4 regions of the Pseudomonas sp. 01L34 genome follow, and region 2 is predicted to be linked to each of the others. Evidence: predicted binding sites of a transcription regulator. Region 2 holds the regulator's gene; each other region holds the start of a gene.
What was found. The regulator sigma-54, encoded in region 2, starts transcription at its own class of promoters, with help from an activator protein. The targets are predictions, from matches to a motif close to ANTGGCATNNANNTTGCTNT.
Positions count from the first base shown of each region.

Region 1 (4,697 bases), on a different contig from region 2:
GTCGTAGGTGGGGCAACCGCCGTTGGTTACCTTGCAGGGATTACTTAGCGAGATCTGTGCCAACAATCTGCTTTTTGTGGCGAGGGGGCTTGTCGGACCGCCGCATCACCCCGTTCGGCGGCGAAGCCGTCGCAAGACCTGTTTGCGAAGTCTTCTGAAGGAATGCAAGGGGCCGCTTCGCAGCCCAACGGGGGCGAGCCCCCTCGCCACAATGATCGGATCAACCCAACAGTTCACTCATGGCAATGATTTGCTCCGCCACCTGTATCAGCTTCTGCTGGCGGCTCATGGCCTGGCGGCGCATCAGGGTGTAGGCCTCTTCTTCGTTGCAGTCCTTCATCTTCATCAGCAGCCCCTTGGCCAGCTCGATGCGCTTGCGCTCGGCCAGTTGCTGGTCGCGGGCGTGCAGTTGCGCGCGCAGGGCCTGATCGCTTTCAAAGCGAGCCATGGCCACGTCGAGAATCGGCTGCAAGCGTTGTGCGTGAATGCCTTCGACGATGTAGGCACTGACGCCGGACTTGATCGCCTGGCGCATCACGCCGGGATCGTGCTCGTCGGTGAACATCACGATTGGTCGTGGTTGGTCGCGAGTAACCAGCACCACTTGTTCCATCACATCGCGGCTCGGTGACTCGGTATCGATCAGAATCACGTCCGGACGCACCGTTTCGACGCGCGCGGGCAGGTCAATGGTCAGGCCGGACTCGTCGATGACTTCGAACCCGGCTTCGGTCAGGGCCGCTTTCAGACGCCCGACTTTTTTCGCGGTGTCATTGATCAGCAGGATACGCAACATATTCGCAGGCTCCTGTCAGCGGCTGGCGAGAAGGGGAGCGCTGTCGCTCATGGCGTGCAGCGTGAAGCTGCGGGCATAGCCGGCCGGGTCCGAACCGTCCCAGACTTTGCCGTCGATCAGTTGACTACTGCGCATTTCCTGAGCCTGGGCGGGCACGCCGACAGCGGTGGCGGCCTCACGGTATAAGTCTAGTTGCTGGACCTGACGGGCCACGCGGAGGTAATCCGGGTCGTCGCGCAACAAGCCCCAGCGACGGAACTGGGTCATGAACCACATGCCGTCGGACAAATACGGCAGATTGACCTCGCCGCCACTGTGGAAACGCATCGCATGCGGGTCTTGCCAGTGATTGCCCAGGCCGTCGGTATAGTCGCCGAGCAAGCGCGGTTCGATGCAATCGAGCGGGGCATCGAGGTATTCGGGGGCGCTCAACAGTTGCGCGGTGCTGCGGCGATTTTCGCGGCTGGCTTCGATGAAGCGGCTGGCCTCGAGGATCGCCATCACCAGGGCCCGGGCGGTATTGGGGTATTGCTCGACGAAGGCGCGGGTGCAGCCGAGGACTTTTTCCGGGTGGTCGGGCCAGATGGTCTGAGTGGTGGCCATGGTGAAACCGAGATTCTGTCGCACCGCACTGGCAGCCCACGGTTCGCCGACGCAGAACCCGTCGATGCGCCCGGCTTGCAGGTGCGCGACCATTTGTGGCGGCGGCACCACCACGCTGTCGACATCCTGCAACGGATGAATGCCCTGGCTCGCCAGCCAGTAATACAGCCACATGGCGTGGGTGCCTGTGGGAAATGTCTGGGCGAAGGTCAGTTTTGGGCGACTTTGGTGCACGTGATGGTCCAGTGCTTCAGGACTGGTCACGCCCAAGGCCTGCAAGCCGTGGGAGAGGTTGATGCTCTGGCCATTCTGGTTCAGGCCCATGAGCACAGCCATATCGGTGGAGGCTACGCCGCCGATGCCCAGATGCACGGCGTAAATCAGGCCGTACAGGCTGTGGGCGGCGTCGAGTTCGCCGCTGACCAGTTTGTCCCGCAGGTTGGCCCAGGACGACTGGCGCTTGAGGTTCAGGGTCAGACCGTAAGGCTGGGCGAAGCCCTGGGTGGCGGCGACCACCACTGAGGCGCAGTCGCTCAGAGCCATGAAGCCAAGGTTTATTTCGGTTTTTTCCGGGGCATCGCTGCCGTTGACCCAGGCCAGTGGGCCGGCTGATGGTTCATTCATCGATTTGCACCTTCCAAAAAAAACGTCGTCCCATGGCCTCTGCGCGAGCAGAGCCGGTGACGACGCCATTGTCCTTCCACTCATTCCGTCGTTGGCATGAGTGCTGATGATCATGTTGGTGCAAGGCATATGCCATCGCTGGCTGATTTTGTCGTGCGCCTCGCCTGTGGACTCGATGCGCGGCTATAATCGCCGCCTCTCATCGCCACCCGAGTCAAGCCTGCCCATGTACACCCTGGCCCGTCAGCTGCTGTTCAAACTTTCCCCGGAAACCTCCCACGATCTGTCCCTGGACCTGATCGGCGCGGGCGGGCGTTTGGGCCTCAACGGCTTACTGTGCAAGGCACCGGCGAAAATGCCGGTGACGGTCATGGGCCTGGAATTCCCGAACCCGGTCGGTCTGGCGGCCGGTCTGGACAAGAACGGCGCGGCGATCGACGGGTTTGCCCAACTGGGTTTCGGTTTCGTCGAAATCGGTACCATTACCCCGCGTCCGCAACCGGGTAATCCGAAACCACGGATTTTCCGCTTGCCGCAAGCCGAGGCGATCATCAACCGCATGGGTTTCAACAACCTCGGCGTCGATCACTTGCTCGCTCGCGTGGCGGCAGCCAAGTACAAGGGCGTGCTGGGTATCAATATCGGCAAGAACTTTGATACGCCGGTTGAACGTGCGGTTGACGACTACCTGATCTGCCTGGACAAGGTCTATGCACACGCCAGCTACGTGACGGTCAATGTCAGCTCGCCGAACACACCGGGCCTGCGCAGCCTGCAATTCGGCGATTCGCTCAAGCAATTGCTTGCCGACCTGGCCACGCGCCGGGCGGAATTGGCCCTGCGCCACGGCAAACATGTGCCTTTGGCGATCAAGATCGCACCGGACATGAGCGATGAAGAAACCGCTCAAGTCGCCCAGGCGTTGATCGAAACCGGGATGGATGCGGTGATCGCCACCAACACCACCCTGAGCCGCGTCGGCGTCGAAGGCCTGGAGCACGGTGACGAGGCGGGCGGATTGTCCGGCGCCCCGGTTCGCGACAAGAGCACCCACACCGTGAAGGTGCTGGCGGCGGAACTGGCCGGTCGCTTGCCGATCATCGCCGTGGGCGGTATCACCGAAGGCAAGCACGCGGCTGAGAAAATCACTGCGGGTGCGAGCCTGGTGCAGATCTATTCGGGCTTTATCTATAAAGGCCCGGCACTGATTCGTGAATCGGTAGATGCCATCGCCGCGCTGCGCTGAAGACAGTGTAGGGGCATTGTGCTGAGGGCTTTTGTGGCGAGGGGGCTTGCCCCCGTTCAGCTGCGAAGCAGTCGTAAACCCTGTGTCCATGTTCTCTCTGATTCACCGCGTTGCCTGGTTTTGGGGCCGCTTCGCAGCCCAACGGGGGCAAGCCCCCTCGCCACAATGGTTTCTTCGCTGAATTTGGAGCAGGCATAAAAAAGGGCTCCCCGAAGGAGCCCCTGGGCCGAAGCCCGCCGTCCGGATAGGACGTGCGTGGTTAAGTCGTAGCGTAATCAGATTGTCGTGTCGGAGTGTGTGCCCTGTATTAGCCGACGGCGTGAAGTTCGTTGAGTCTGTGGATTCCCGCAGTGCCGGTCATACCGTCCCAATTGTCGCCGCGTCCTTCTCGCCAGCCATTGATCCAGGCTTGGCGTACCGACGGTAGAGTAAAAGGGCAAAGCTCACGGGATTTACCACCAACGCCATATTGATATCCGCGCAAAAATGCTCTTTCCAACGGATCACGCTTAAGTCTTCTCATAGGGTGTTTCCCTCACTTGTTGACTGTATGTATCGCGTCGACCTCAATCGAGGTCAGGCAGAAAAATTCTGCCGTTGGTGGCTCGCTGCCGGCGTCGCGAGCCAAGGTGTTGACGCCGTTGCGACGTCAACCTGAGTGGAGTTCTAACCAATGCGTCACATCGAGGGAATGACCGTTTTGTCATAAGAACGTAACCATAAAGATGGTATGGCCATAAGTAACACGATATTTGTGCCGTGTTGATTGGCCAAAGCCCGGTATGATCGGCCCTTCGCTGGGATGCTGGGGGTTGCGCCTTAACGAGAATGACACCCGTTGCTCTTGGGTATTATTCGACGAAGGGTCGACTTATGACATTTTGTTTCATCAACTTTTTTATCTGCCCTGGCATCTAAGCTCTTTTAACCCGAGCAGTCAGGGTGGGACGGCACACCTTCGTGCCACGCGGGCGTTCTGTTAGAAAAACGCCTGATTGAAAACCGGATCGGCAACGCGTTGCCGGTTCACTTAGCTAAAGGCTCTGGAATTACCATGTCCGATCGTTTCGAACTCTTCCTCACTTGCCCCAAAGGCCTTGAAGGTCTGCTCATCGAGGAAGCCGTCGGGCTTGGCCTTGAGGAAGCACGCGAGCACACCTCGGCTGTGCGCGGCATGGCCACCATGGAAACCGCTTATCGCCTGTGCCTGTGGTCGCGTCTGGCGAACCGGGTGCTGTTGGTGCTCAAGCGCTTCCCGATGAAGGACGCCGAAGATCTCTATCACGGCGTGCTGGATATCGATTGGCAAGACCACATGCTCAACGACGGCACCCTGGCCGTCGAATTCAGCGGTCACGGCTCTGGCATCGACAACACGCACTTTGGCGCCTTGAAGGTCAAGGATGCCATCGTCGACAAACTGCGCAC
Region 1 is NZ_JBFTSX010000004.1:446,818-451,514, reverse strand. It holds gene AC1DQM_RS14040 (ANTAR domain-containing response regulator) at 221-796, opposite strand; gene AC1DQM_RS14035 (CmpA/NrtA family ABC transporter substrate-binding protein) at 812-2,023, opposite strand; gene AC1DQM_RS14030 (quinone-dependent dihydroorotate dehydrogenase) at 2,250-3,269, shown strand; gene rmf (ribosome modulation factor) at 3,577-3,792, opposite strand; gene rlmKL (bifunctional 23S rRNA (guanine(2069)-N(7))-methyltransferase RlmK/23S rRNA (guanine(2445)-N(2))-methyltransferase RlmL) at 4,324-4,697, shown strand, end outside.
Region 1: a site for sigma-54 is predicted at 2,141-2,160, ahead of AC1DQM_RS14035 (CmpA/NrtA family ABC transporter substrate-binding protein). Genes of this name have one in related genera too.

Region 2 (4,697 bases):
GAGCGCCGTCGATGGCGTCGAAATCGATGGGTGCATCCAGGTGCATCAAGGCACTGATGGGCGATCCGCAGCCCTTGAGACGGCAGTGGGGGATGGCGATACCGTTGCCAAAGCCGGTGGAACCGAGTTTTTCACGGGCGACCAGACTCTCGAAGACATCCTGCATGGCCAGATCCGGCACTTCGCGATGGATGAGGTTGGCAATTTGCTCGAGGGCTTTCTTTTTACTGCCGCCCGGCACGTTCACCAGGGAACGGCCGGGGGTCAGGATGCTTTCAAGTCGGATCATGGGTTGGGAGTGTTAACGACCGGTCGCGCCCTGGAGGAGGCTCTGGGTCTTTTCCTTATGCTTTTTGAGTTGTTTATCCAGCTTGTCGGTCAGTGCGTCGATCGCTGCGTACATATCGGTATGTTCCGCGTTAGCGACCACCTCATTGCCGGGAATATGCAGCGTGGCTTCGATTTTCTGCTTGAGCTTCTCGACCGTCATCGTGACCTGCACGTTGGTGATCTTGTCGAAATGCCTCTCTAATCGTTCGAGTTTTTCGCCGATGTAGGTGCGAAGAGGTTCGGTCACTTCCAGTTGGTGTCCACTGATGTTGACTTGCATACAGCTTCTCCTTCGTTGCCAGTGCATAAAGCGGTAGATCCGATGATCTACCACTGGAACGCTGTGGCGTGGCTCTACATCAACCGCTTGCGTTCGCTCGAAGGCGCGATTCCCAGGGATTCGCGGTACTTGGCGACGGTGCGGCGAGCCACCTGAATGCCTTGTGCCTCCAGTAAACCAGCGATCTTGCTGTCACTCAACGGCTTTTTCTGATTTTCCGCGGCAACCAGTTTTTTGATGATCGCGCGGATCGCCGTAGACGAGCATTCACCGCCTTCGGAGGTGCTGACGTGGCTGGAAAAAAAGTATTTCAGTTCATAGATGCCCCGTGGGGTATGCATGAATTTTTGCGTGGTCACCCGTGAAATCGTCGATTCGTGCATGCCCACCGCTTCAGCGATGTCATGCAGCACCAGCGGTTTCATGGCCTCGTCGCCGTACTCCAGGAAGCCGCGTTGATGCTCGACGATCTGGGTGGCCACTTTCATCAGGGTTTCGTTGCGGCTTTGCAGGCTCTTGATGAACCAGCGAGCCTCCTGCAACTGATTACGCATGAAGGTGTTGTCAGCGCTGGTATCGGCGCGGCGTACGAAGCCGGCATATTGGGCGTTGACCCGCAGGCGCGGCACCGACTCCTGGTTCAGTTCCACCAGCCAGCGCTCGTTGTCCTTGCGCACGATCACGTCGGGAACGACGTATTCGGCTTCGGTGGACTCGATTTGCGACCCCGGGCGCGGGTTGAGGCTCTGGACCAGTTCGATCACCTGGCGCAGTTCATCTTCCTTGAGCTTCATGCGGCGCATCAGCTGGCTGTAGTCGCGGCTGCCGAGCAGGTCGATGTAATCGGTGACCAGGCGCTTGGCCTCGGTCAGCCAAGGGGTCTTGGCGGGCAGTTGGCGCAGTTGCAGCAGCAGGCATTCACCGAGGTTGCGGGCGCCGATACCGGCGGGCTCGAATTGCTGGATGCGGTGCAGGACGGCTTCGATTTCGTCCAGTTCGATGTCCAGTTCCGGATCGAAGGCCTCGAGGATTTCCTCGAGGGTTTCGTCCAGATAGCCCTGATTGTTGATGCAGTCGATCAGGGTCACGGCGATCAGGCGATCGGTGTCGGACATCGGTGCCAGGTTCAGTTGCCAGAGCAAATGGCTTTGCAGGCTTTCACCGGCCGAAGTACGGGTGGTGAAATCCCACTCGTCGTCATCGTTGCTCGGCAGGCTGCTGGCGCTGGTCTGGTAGACGTCTTCCCAGGCGGTATCGACAGGCAATTCGTTGGGAATGCGCTCGTTCCAGTCGCCTTCCTCAAGGTTATCCACCGTCGGGGCGGTTTCCTGGTAGGAGGGTTCCTGAATGTCGGTGTTGGGTTGCTGTTCGGCTTTGTCGGCCAAGGGGTCTGCGTTATCGAAGTCGTCGCCTTCTTCCTGGCGTTCGAGCATCGGATTGGACTCCAGGGCCTCCTGGATTTCCTGTTGCAGGTCCAGGGTCGACAATTGGAGCAGGCGGATGGCCTGTTGCAGCTGCGGTGTCATCGTCAGCTGCTGGCCCATTCTCAAGACTAGCGATGGTTTCATGGCAGGGGCTTAACACCTTATTCGCCGGCGCACATGCGCCATCCACTACAGGGCGCCGAAGCGCCAAACATAAGCAAATTATATGCCTGAAACTGAAGTGTTTGCCTAGAGCGCTGTAACAATAAAAAACTATTGATTTTTTATTGATATGAGCACCAAGGCGACTGGCCAGGCACCTCAGCGCTTACAGGCGGAACTCATGGCCCAGATACACTTCCTTGACCAGTTCGTTGGCCAGGATGGTGGCGGAGTCGCCTTCAGCGATCAGCTGGCCATCGTTGACGATGTAGGCGGTTTCGCAGATGTCCAGGGTTTCACGGACGTTGTGGTCAGTGATCAGCACGCCAATGCCTTTGGCCTTGAGGTGGTGGATGATCTGCTTGATGTCGCCCACCGAGATCGGGTCCACGCCGGCGAAGGGTTCGTCGAGGAGGATGAATTTCGGGTTGGTGGCCAGTGCCCGGGCGATTTCCACCCGACGGCGTTCACCACCGGACAGGCTCATGCCAAGGCTGTCACGAATGTGGTGGATGTGAAATTCCTGCAGCAGGCTTTCCAGCTCTTTGCGGCGACCGGCCTTGTCGAGCTCCTTGCGGGTCTCGAGGATGGCCATGATATTGTCGGTCACCGACAGCTTGCGGAAGATCGACGCTTCTTGCGGAAGATAGCCGATACCGGCCTTCGCGCGACCGTGCATCGGCTGGTGGCTGACGTCCAGGTCATCGATCAGTACGCGACCCTGATCGGCCTGTACCAGACCCACGATCATGTAAAAACAGGTGGTTTTGCCGGCGCCGTTGGGGCCAAGCAGGCCGACGATCTGGCCGCTGTCGATGGACAGGCTGACGTCACGCACGACCTGGCGGCTCTTGTAGCTCTTGGCCAGATGCTGAGCTTTCAGAGTTGCCATTACTGGGTTTTCTCGTCGGTTTTCTTCTTCGGCTGGATCACCATGTCGATACGCGGACGTGTCTCGGTGACCTTGCTGCCCGTGGCGCGACCGGCGCTGGCGAGTTTCTTGATCGTGTCATAGACGATTTTTTCGCCCTGGGTGACGTTGTTGTCCTTGTCGACAACTTTGGCCTTGTCGATCAGTACGACGCGGTTTTGCGCGGCGTGATATTGGATGGTCACGCCCCAACCCTGAACAGGCTTGGTGTCGCCAGCGGTCTGCAGTTGCTCGAAGTAGGCGAGGTTGCCCACCGAGGTCACCACATCGATCTCGCCTGTTGGCGTGCGGGTGATGGTCACGGTGTTGCCCTTAACGATCATCGAGCCCTGAGTGATGATCACATCACCTTTATAGGTGGCAACACCGTTCTTGTCGTCCAGTTGGGCGTCGTCGGCCTGGATGCGGATAGGCTGCGCTTGATCGGTCGGCAGAGCCCAGGCGCTCACGCTTCCCAGTGCTGCGCTCAGACTGAGCAAAATAGGGAGGGTTTTAACGAGCCTCATACTGTCCTCTTACGTTCGATAGCAGGTGTATCCTGCTTTCTTTCAAGTACGCTTTCATTCCGTTGCCTGTCGATACACCGCCGGCGCCGTCGATTCTAACGGGTTGATCGGTCTGCGCATATTGCTGCTGCGGGAACACTGTCATACGGGTGGTGGTAATCAGGGTTTTACGGTTTTTTTCGTCGAAACGCGTGATACGTACCGAGTCGATCAGCTCGACCTGGGTGCCGTCCGGGTTGACTTCGCCGCGTTCGCTCTGGACGTGCCAAGGGAATTCGGTGCCACGAAACATGTTCAGGTCAGGGTTGGACAGCAACGTCACTTCCGTCGCCTTCAGGTGTTCGACCTTGTCGGACGTCATTTCATACTGCAGTTTGCCGTCCGGCAGGTACTGCACGCTGTGGGCGTTGGTTGCGTAATAGTCGATCATGGCTTCATCGACATGCGCCACTGGCTTGTCGAGGAAGCGTTCCGGGCTGATGTTCCAATAGCCGACCGCAGCGAATAGCGCCGCGATGCAACCGAATATCAGGATGTTGCGAATCTTTTTGCTCAGCATGATGGGCTCACAGGTACGCGGCGTTGGCCGCATCGAGGCGGCCCTGGGCGCGCAGGATCAATTCGCAGAATTCGCGCGCGGCACCCTCGCCGCCACGGGCCTGGGTGATACCGTGGGCGTGTTCGCGCACGAAGCTGGCGGCGTTGGCCACGGCCATGCCCAGACCGACGCGGCGAATCACCGGCAGGTCCGGCAGGTCGTCGCCGAGGTAGGCCACTTGTTCATAGTTCAGGTTGAGTTGGGCAAGGAGCTCGTCGAGCACCACCAGTTTGTCTTCGCGACCCTGGTACAGGTGTGGAATGCCGAGGTTCTTGGCCCGTCGTTCGACCACCGGGGTCTTGCGTCCGCTGATGATAGCGGTCTGCACGCCGGCTGCCATCAACATCTTGATGCCTTGGCCGTCGAGCGTGTTGAAGGTCTTGAATTCGCTGCCGTCTTCGAGGAAGTACAGGCGCCCGTCGGTCAGCACGCCGTCGACGTCGAATACCGCCAGTTTGATCTGTTT
Region 2 is NZ_JBFTSX010000005.1:25,149-29,845, forward strand. It holds gene ptsN (PTS IIA-like nitrogen regulatory protein PtsN) at 1-289, opposite strand, end outside; gene hpf (ribosome hibernation-promoting factor, HPF/YfiA family) at 302-610, opposite strand; gene AC1DQM_RS15595 (RNA polymerase factor sigma-54) at 685-2,178, opposite strand; gene lptB (LPS export ABC transporter ATP-binding protein) at 2,363-3,088, opposite strand; gene lptA (lipopolysaccharide transport periplasmic protein LptA) at 3,088-3,633, opposite strand; gene lptC (LPS export ABC transporter periplasmic protein LptC) at 3,620-4,192, opposite strand; gene AC1DQM_RS15615 (KdsC family phosphatase) at 4,200-4,697, opposite strand, start outside.

Region 3 (4,697 bases), on a different contig from region 2:
ACAACTCAGCGCTGGCGCGTACCTTGGCGAGCTCGCGCAGAGATACTTGGGTGCCGGTTTTATTGGCCTTGGCCAGCCAGGACGGGCACTGCGGGTCGTTGCGATAAGGGCTGAAATCGGCCAGTTGTTGCAGCAGGCGTTTTTGTAACTGATCAAGTTGCGGGCGGATCTGCCCGACGAGGTCGGGGCGAGGATCGTCGGGTGCCTTGCCTTGCGCATGCCAGTCAGACAAATGCGCGTATTGCACCAGTTTGTTGGCCTCGATCTGCGCCGAGAAGAACTGTTCGACGGCTTCGTTGCTCAATTTATAAGCAGGTGCCAGGGCAACGGCGCCGGCAATCACATCACGCTCGCGCTGACGGTCCTCGACGGGTTTACCGCTGTCCCATTTGCTCAACGCGACTTGATCGGCAATCGCCAGGCGCTCCTCGATGGTGCCAAGCAGTGGGGCGAGGGCGGCAGGTGCCGGGCTGGCGAAAGCGCTGTTGGCCAGCAGGGCAGTGAGCAAGGCAAGGGATGAGCGTAGGCGCATGGAGGATCTCGACTTTATCGGGTGAAGGCCATGATGCACGCAACCGGGCATTCGATGACAGACGTTCGCCCACAAAAAAGGCCTCCCGAAGGAGGCCTCTCTTTTGTCACGCTGCGTAGTGCAGCGCTACCGGATCAGCAGCTGTAGTACAGCTCATATTCCAGTGGGTGTACGAAGGTACGAACCTTGATTTCTTCTTCGCTTTTCAGAGCGATGTAAGCGTCGATGAAGTCGTCGCTGAAAACGCCGCCTTTGGTCAGGAACGCACGACCTTTGTCCAGCTCTTCCAGGGCTTCTTTCAGGCTGCCGCAAACTTGTGGGATCTCTTTCGCCTCTTCAGGCGGCAGGTCGTACAGGTTTTTGTCAGCTGCATCGCCAGGGTGGATCTTGTTCTGGATGCCGTCCAGGCCAGCCATCAACAGTGCAGCGAAGCCCAGGTACGGGTTAGCTGCCGGATCCGGGAAGCGGGCTTCGATACGGCGAGCGCGAGGGCTGGACACGTAAGGAATACGGATCGAAGCGGAACGGTTGCGGGCCGAGTAGGCCAGCATCACTGGAGCTTCGAAGCCTGGGACCAGACGCTTGTAGGAGTTGGTCGACGGGTTGGTGAAGCCGTTCAGAGCCTTACCGTGCTTGATGATACCGCCGATGAAGTACAGAGCGGTGTCGGACAGGCCGGCATAGCCTTCGCCAGCGAAGGTGTTCTTGCCATCTTTGGCGATGGACAGGTGAACGTGCATACCCGAACCGTTGTCGCCGTACAGCGGCTTAGGCATGAAGGTCGCGGTGCGGCCGTATGCGTCAGCTACGTTGTGTACGCAGTATTTCAGGGTCTGAACTTCGTCAGCCTTGGCAACCAGGGTGTTGAACTTCACGCCGATTTCGTTCTGACCGGCAGTCGCCACTTCGTGGTGGTGAACTTCGATGGTCAGGCCCATTTCTTCCATGGCGTTGCACATGGAGGTACGGATTTCGTGGTCGTGGTCGAACGGCGGAACCGGGAAGTAGCCGCCTTTGACGCCTGGACGGTGGCCTTTGTTGCCGCCTTCCACGTCCTGGTCGGACATCCACGAACCTTGTTCGGAGTAGATTTTGAACATCGAGCCGGAGATGTCGGACTTGAACTTCACTTCGTCGAAGATGAAGAACTCAGGCTCTGGACCCACAAATACGGTGTCGCCGATACCGGTCGACTTCAGGTATTCCTCGGCACGCTTGGCGATCGCCCGTGGGTCACGGTCGTAGCCTTGCATGGTCGAAGGCTCGATCACGTCGCAAACCAGGATCAGGGTCGGCTCTTCGGTGAACGGGTCGAGAACGGCAGTGGTGTCGTCCGGCATCAGGATCATGTCGGAAGCTTCGATGCCTTTCCAGCCAGCGATGGAGGAACCGTCGAACATTTTGCCTTCTTCGAAGAAAGCTTCATCCAGCGCATCGCGAGCCGGCATGGTCACGTGGTGCTGAGTGCCTTTGGTGTCCGTGAAGCGCAGATCAATCCACTTGACGTCATGATCTTTGATGAGTTGAACCGACTTCGACATAGTGTCCTCCGGGTGGCTTAGGGCTAGTAATGGATGCCCTTAAATGTGGGTGATGCCGGCGCGAATACTCTGCCATGGCAACCTGCCTCACAAGGGAGCAAATTGCATGCCAGTGCCTCATCATGGGTTTTTTGCCCCAATATCACGCTTGCAAGGGGGCGGCGCACCATAAAGCGCAAAATATCGCCCTGTAATGTAGCGTCGATTTCCATAAATGACCTGTTTTGGTGCATGCAAAACCTTCTGCACATTAACTGGTTAAACCTTGAGCAATTTCCGCTATAATCCGCGCCCCCCTTTTTCGGCTGGCCCTGCGCGCGCTGTTTTCATGAAACTAATCGTAAAAGTCTTCCCCGAGATCACCATCAAGAGCCGCCCGGTACGGATGCGTTTCATCCGCCAGTTGGCCAAAAACATCCGTACCGTGCTCCGCGACCTGGACCCGGCCGTGGTGGTGAACGGTGTGTGGGACAATCTCGAGCTGGAAACCCGCGTCAGCGACCCCAAGGTCCTGAAAGAGATGGGCGAGCGCCTGACTTGCACGCCGGGCATCGCGCACTTTTTGCAGATCGACGAGTACCCGCTGGGCGACTTCGACGACATCGTCGAGAAGTGCAAGCAGCACTACGGCGATGCGCTGGCCGGGAAGATTTTCTCGGTGCGCTGCAAGCGCGCCGGCAAGCACCCATTCAGTTCGATAGACATCGAGAAATATGTCGGCAGCCAGTTGCGCCGTCAGTGTGGTGCCGCCGGAATCGACCTGAAAAAGCCCGAAATCGAAGTCCGTATCGAAGTTCGCGACCAACGGTTGTTCGTGATCCACAGCCAGCACAACGGCATCGGCGGTTATCCGCTCGGGGCCCTGGAACAGACGCTTGTACTGATGTCCGGCGGCTTCGATTCCACCGTTGCGGCCTACCAGATCATGCGCCGCGGGCTGATGAGCCACTTCTGCTTCTTCAACCTGGGCGGACGCGCCCACGAATTGGGCGTCATGGAAGTCGCGCACTTCATCTGGAAGAAGTACGGCAGCTCCCAACGCGTGTTATTTGTCAGTGTGCCGTTCGAGGAAGTTCTGGGAGAAATTCTCGGGAAAGTCGATAACAGTCATATGGGTGTAGTTTTGAAGCGTATGATGTTGCGCGCTGCTTCCCGAATTGCCGATCGACTGCACATCGAAGCGCTGGTCACGGGTGAGGCGATCTCCCAGGTGTCGAGCCAGACGTTGCCGAACCTGTCCGTGATCGACTGCGTAACCGACAAGCTGGTCTTGCGTCCACTGATCGCCAGTCACAAGCAGGACATCATCGACACGGCCAACGAGATCGGCACCGCCGATTTCGCCCGGCACATGCCGGAGTACTGCGGGGTCATCTCGGTCAATCCGAAGACGGCGGCCAAGCGCTACCGCGTGGAGCACGAAGAGAAAGAATTCGACATGGCAGTCCTTGAGCGCGCGCTCGAGAACGCCAAACTGGTGCCGATCGATCGGGTGATCGACGAATTGGGCCAGGACTTGCAGATTGAAGAAGTCAGCGAAGCGCTGGCGGGCCAGATCATCATCGATATCCGTCACCCGGATGCCGCCGAAGACGACCCGCTGGAGCTTCCTGGTATCGAGGTACAGACGATGCCGTTTTATGCACTGAACGCTCGTTTCAAGGAACTGGACCCTACTCGCCAGTACCTGCTGTATTGCGACAAAGGCGTGATGAGTCGCCTGCATGCCCACCATTTGCTCAGTGAGGGGCATGCCAATGTGCGCGTTTATCGACCGAGCTAAGTGCCCGGGGCTGTTTGCCTGTGGCCTGCGTCACCGGCCCCCCGATGCCACCGTCAAGTTGTAACGGCTTGTACGGACGCTACTGTTAATCGCTGCCAAGACTTGTCAGCACACCGAATCCTCTGATCGAGATACACAAGTGATCGAAAATCTACGCAACATCGCCATCATTGCCCACGTTGACCATGGTAAAACCACCCTGGTAGACAAACTCTTGCGTCAATCCGGCACCCTGGAGCGCAACGAGCTCAACGACGAGCGCGTGATGGACTCCAACGACCAGGAGAAAGAGCGCGGTATTACCATTCTGGCGAAAAACACCGCCATCAACTGGAACGGCTACCACATCAACATCGTGGACACCCCGGGCCACGCCGACTTCGGCGGCGAAGTTGAACGCGTAATGTCGATGGTCGACTCCGTTCTGCTGCTGGTTGACGCTCAAGACGGCCCTATGCCGCAAACCCGTTTCGTGACCAAGAAGGCGTTCGAAGCCGGCCTGCGTCCAATCGTGTGCATCAACAAGGTTGACCGTCCAGGCGCGCGTCCGGACTGGGTTCTGGACCAGATCTTCGACCTGTTCGACAACCTGGGTGCTACCGAAGAACAGCTGGACTTCAAAGTCGTCTACGCCTCGGCCCTGAACGGCATCGCCGGTCTGGACCACACCGACATGGCTGAAGACATGACCCCGTTGTACCAGTCGATCGTCGACAACGTACCGGCTCCTAAAGTTGACCGTGAAGGCCCGTTCCAGATGCAAATCTCGGCACTGGACTACAACAGCTTCCTGGGTGTTATCGGTGTTGGCCGTATCGCTCGTGGTAGCGTCAAGCCGAAC
Region 3 is NZ_JBFTSX010000006.1:204,585-209,281, forward strand. It holds gene AC1DQM_RS20000 (chorismate mutase) at 1-532, opposite strand, end outside; gene glnA (glutamate--ammonia ligase) at 667-2,073, opposite strand; gene thiI (tRNA uracil 4-sulfurtransferase ThiI) at 2,402-3,856, shown strand; gene typA (translational GTPase TypA) at 3,996-4,697, shown strand, end outside.
Region 3: a site for sigma-54 is predicted at 2,168-2,187, ahead of glnA (glutamate--ammonia ligase). Genes of this name have one in related genera too.

Region 4 (4,697 bases), on a different contig from region 2:
TACTGGCCTGTTCGGCCGGGGTATTCAGCGGCGCGGATTGGCCGGCTTCGGCGGTTTCCTTGGCGGTGCTGGTACGCGTACTGCCCGTAAGTGACGAGGAGCTGTTTAAACGACTGAAATCGATGACCATGACAAAAAACCTCTGGATATTTGGACGCTTGCCATGTTTTCGGCGATTCCCCGAAAAACTTTAGGCCCATTTATCAATGAGCTCGCATGCGCCAGCGCATGCCCTGCATGCGGCACAGTTTAGGCAACCGCCAGGCGGTGCGCCATCACTTCACAAACACAGAGCCCTTACATGGCCACTTCCACCTGGCCGGGCGCTGTGACTTGCGCCTTGATGACCCGCTGGGAGTTAAGGTTTTTCACGCGAATCTGTTCCCTCAGGCCGCCGTTGGACAGCGCTTCACCCGGCATGCGCACACTGAGCGTACCACTGCGGGCGGTAATCACCACCTGGTCGCCCTTGCGAACCACTTCCGCCTGTTCGAGATGCACCAGCGTAATGATCTGATCGGCGACCATTGGTCGGGTAAGTTTTTGCCCGATAGCCTGATCGACGGAAGTCAAAAACCCCTGATTTATCAGGCTGATATCACGCTCGCGCAGGGTTACGTCCTGAGGTTCGATAATCCCTGTGCGCTTGAGCGGACGAGTGGTCGTCACAATGTCGCGAAACAGCTTCACTTGAGCGGGCACGAAGACCGTCCAGGGCGAGGCGCCATCGCAGCGAACCTTGACCGTGACCCGTCCCAGAGGCCTTGCCGGGCTCTCGAGGGTGGCTGTCAATTCCTTGTCGCACATAGGCATGCGCAGGCGCGGATCGAGCTGGTTGACCTGGATTTCGTAGCGACCTTGCGTTTGACTGGTGGCCAGATAGTCCTCTACGGTGAATTCAAGAAAGCCCTGGGTGACGCCGATAAGCATGTCAGGCAAGGTAACCGTATCAGCAAGGGCAGGGCTGCCAGCGTTGAACAGGCAAGCGGCCGACATCGCGCAGAGCAATCTGCGGCAGGTTGATGTCAGGTGTCGGAAAAATGTCGGTTCTGTGTTCATAAGAGTTAAAAAGCAAGCGCCGTGCCGTTTCGTGATGAATGTGCGTCGCAACACACTTAGCGTTGGTGTAGGAGTCTGGGCATGGCTGGTGTAATGGATTCGGTGAACCAGCGCACGCAACTGGTAGGGCAGAATCGCCTTGAGCTGTTGTTGTTCCGTCTCGACGGCCAGCAGCTGTATGGGATCAACGTGTTCAAGGTTCGCGAGGTGCTGCAATGCCCCAAGCTGACCCTGATGCCCAAGTCCAGTCCTGTCGTGTGCGGTGTGGCGAATATTCGGGGGGCAACCATTCCGATCCTGGATCTGGCGATGGCGACCGGTGCCGGTCGGTTGCTGGACCAGAGCAATCCCTTCGTGATCATCACGGAGTACAACACCAAGACCCAGGGTTTCCTGGTTCGGTCGGTGGAGCGCATCGTCAACATGAACTGGGAGGAGATTCATCCGCCACCCAAGGGCACGGGGCGCGATCACTACCTGACGGCTGTGACTCGGGTCGACAACCAGTTAGTCGAAATCATCGACGTCGAGAAGGTGCTGGCGGAAGTGGCGCCGACGCCGGAAGCGATTTCGGTGGGCGTGGTCGATGTTGAGACCCAGCACAAGGCGCTCTCTTTGCGCGTATTGACGGTCGACGACTCGTCGGTGGCACGCAAGCAGGTGACCCGTTGCCTGCAAACGATCGGTGTCGAAGTGGTGGCGTTGAACGACGGCCGGCAAGCGCTGGATTACCTGCGCAAGCTGGTTGACGAGGGGAAGAAGCCGGAAGAAGAGTTCCTGATGATGATCTCCGACATCGAGATGCCGGAGATGGACGGGTACACCCTGACGGCCGAGATCCGCGCCGATCCGCGCATGCAAAAGCTCCATATCATCCTGCATACTTCGTTGTCGGGAGTGTTCAATCAGGCGATGGTCAAGAAGGTCGGTGCCGATGACTTCCTGGCCAAGTTCCGTCCTGATGACCTGGCATCCCGGGTAGTCGACCGGATCAAAGCAGCAGATAACAGCTAGAGGCCTTCTGCCCCTGGCGGTCAACACGATTTAAGAGGCGGTATCTTTGTCTACGGGTAATTTGGATTTCGAACAGTTCCGGGTATTCCTGGAAAAAGCCTGTGGCATTTTGCTCGGTGAAAACAAGCAATATCTGGTCTCGAGCCGTCTCAACAAACTGATGGAACAGCAGGGCATCAAATCGTTGGGTGAGCTGGTTCAGCGCATCCAGACCCAGCCGCGCAGCGGTTTGCGCGAGATGGTGGTGGATGCCATGACGACCAACGAAACCCTGTGGTTTCGTGACACCTATCCGTTTGAAGTCTTGAAGAACAAGGTATTGCCTGAAGCGATCAAGGCCAGCCCCGGTCAGCGCCTGCGGATCTGGTCGGCGGCGTGTTCGTCGGGTCAGGAGCCGTATTCGCTGTCGATGTCCATCGATGAGTTCGAACGGGTCAACATGGGCCAGTTGAAGATGGGCGTGCAGATCGTTGCCACCGACCTGTCCGGCAGCATGCTGACCAACTGCAAGACCGGCGAGTACGACAGCCTGGCCATCGGTCGCGGTCTGTCGCCCGAGCGCCTTCAGCGTTACTTCGACCCCAAGGGGCCGGGGCGCTGGGCCATCAAGGCACCAATCAAGAGTCGGGTGGAGTTTCGCTCGTTCAACTTGCTGGACAGCTACGCGAGTCTGGGCAAGTTCGACATCGTGTTCTGCCGCAACGTGCTGATCTACTTCTCCGCCGAGGTGAAGAAAGACATCCTGTTGCGCATTCACAGCACGCTCAAGCCGGGCGGTTATCTGTTCCTTGGCGCGTCCGAAGCGCTGAACGGTTTGCCGGACCATTACCAGATGGTCCAGTGCAGCCCGGGGATCATTTACCAGGCGAAGTGATTCGATGACGGCATACAAAAAAACGGGAGTCCTCAGGGGCTCCCGTTTTTTTTGCCTGCTTGTTTCTCATAGGCACCCCAATACCTGTAGGAGCGAGGCTTGCCCGCGAAAGCGTTGGGGCGGTCAATGATGATTGTTGTCTGGCAGACCGTTTTCGCGGGCAAGCCTCGCTCCTACAGTTGATCGGTGTTGCCCTGGGAAAGCGGCAGAAAAGCGGCAGGCGGCGGAAATCGGTTGCCGCTTTTCTGGCATTGCCGCCTCGTTACTGCTCGCAAAGCCCCGGTTTACGGGCTTTTTTGAATTGGCACGCCGCTTGCTATGTTCACGTTACGAAAAATCAGGTCACCCGAAGGTTTCCCGACATGAGCATCAGCTTCGATAAAGCGCTCGGTATCCACGAACAAGCCCTGGGCTTCCGCGCTCAGCGTGCTGAAGTCCTGGCCAACAACATCGCCAACGCCGACACCCCGAACTACAAGGCTCGGGATCTGGACTTCTCGAAAGTGCTCGCCGAGCAGAACGAGAAAACCAAAAACGGCAAGTTCGCCTTGAGCATGACCAACAGCCGTCACATCGAAGCTGAAGGCCTGGGCAATGGCGACGAGTCGCTGATGTATCGCACGCCGATGCAACCGTCGATCGACCAGAACACCGTGGACGCCCAACTGGAACAGTCGAACTACGCGGAAAACGCGGTCAACTTCCAGGCCAGCTTCACCCTGCTCAACAGTAAATTCAAAGGGCTGGTGTCAGCCCTGCGCGGAGAGTAATTCATGTCCCTGTCCAGTGTTTTCAACATTGCCGGTAGCGGCATGAGTGCCCAGACCACTCGCTTGAACACCGTTGCCAGTAACATCGCCAACGCCGAGACCGTTTCGTCGAGCATCGACCAGACCTACCGCGCCCGTCACCCGGTGTTCGCCACCATGTTCCAGGGCGGCCAGAGCGGCGGCAGCGATTCGCTGTTTCAGAACCAGGACGCGGCCGGTCAAGGCGTGCAAGTGCTGGGTGTGGTCGAAGACCAGAGCAACCTTGAAGCGCGCTACGAGCCGAATCATCCGGCCGCCGATGCCAAGGGCTACGTCTACTACCCGAACGTCAACGTCGTCGAAGAAATGGCCGACATGATTTCCGCAAGCCGTTCGTTCCAGACCAACGCCGAAATGATGAACACCGCCAAAACCATGATGCAGAAGGTCCTGACCCTCGGTCAGTGATAAGGGGCGACTTTCGATGAGTGTTACCGATACCACCAGCGGCGTAAGCCTCAAGGATGTCCTGGCCAACTCTTCGGTCAAGACCACGACCACCAGTGATGGTCTTTCCGCGGCGACCAGCAGTGCCACCGGCAGCAAGGCATTGGGCAAGGATGCGTTCCTGCAACTGCTGGTCACCCAGCTGAAAAACCAGAACCCGCTCGATCCTCAGGACAACAGCGCGTTCGTAGCCCAGTTGGCGCAGTTCAGTAGTCTGGAAGGCATCACCACGCTGAACGACACCGTCAGCGGCATTGCCAGCAACTACAACTCGTCGCAAGCTCTGCAGGCTTCTTCGCTGGTGGGCCGTTCGGTCATCGCGCAGACCGGCAAAGCCGTGGTCGACACCTCCAAGAACCTCAACGGTACGGTTGTGCTGCCGGCGTCGGCGAACCCGGTTACGCTCAAAATCAGTGACGCCGAAGGCAAGACCATCCGCACCATCGACATGGGCAGCCAGAGCGCTGGCAACGCCAGTTTCATCTGGGACGGCA
Region 4 is NZ_JBFTSX010000011.1:14,375-19,071, forward strand. It holds gene flgM (flagellar biosynthesis anti-sigma factor FlgM) at 1-130, opposite strand, end outside; gene flgA (flagellar basal body P-ring formation chaperone FlgA) at 298-1,059, opposite strand; gene AC1DQM_RS27470 (chemotaxis protein CheV) at 1,141-2,073, shown strand; gene cheR (protein-glutamate O-methyltransferase CheR) at 2,120-2,947, shown strand; gene flgB (flagellar basal body rod protein FlgB) at 3,310-3,717, shown strand; gene flgC (flagellar basal body rod protein FlgC) at 3,721-4,164, shown strand; gene flgD (flagellar hook assembly protein FlgD) at 4,181-4,697, shown strand, end outside.
Region 4: a site for sigma-54 is predicted at 3,248-3,267, ahead of flgB (flagellar basal body rod protein FlgB). Genes of this name have one in related genera too.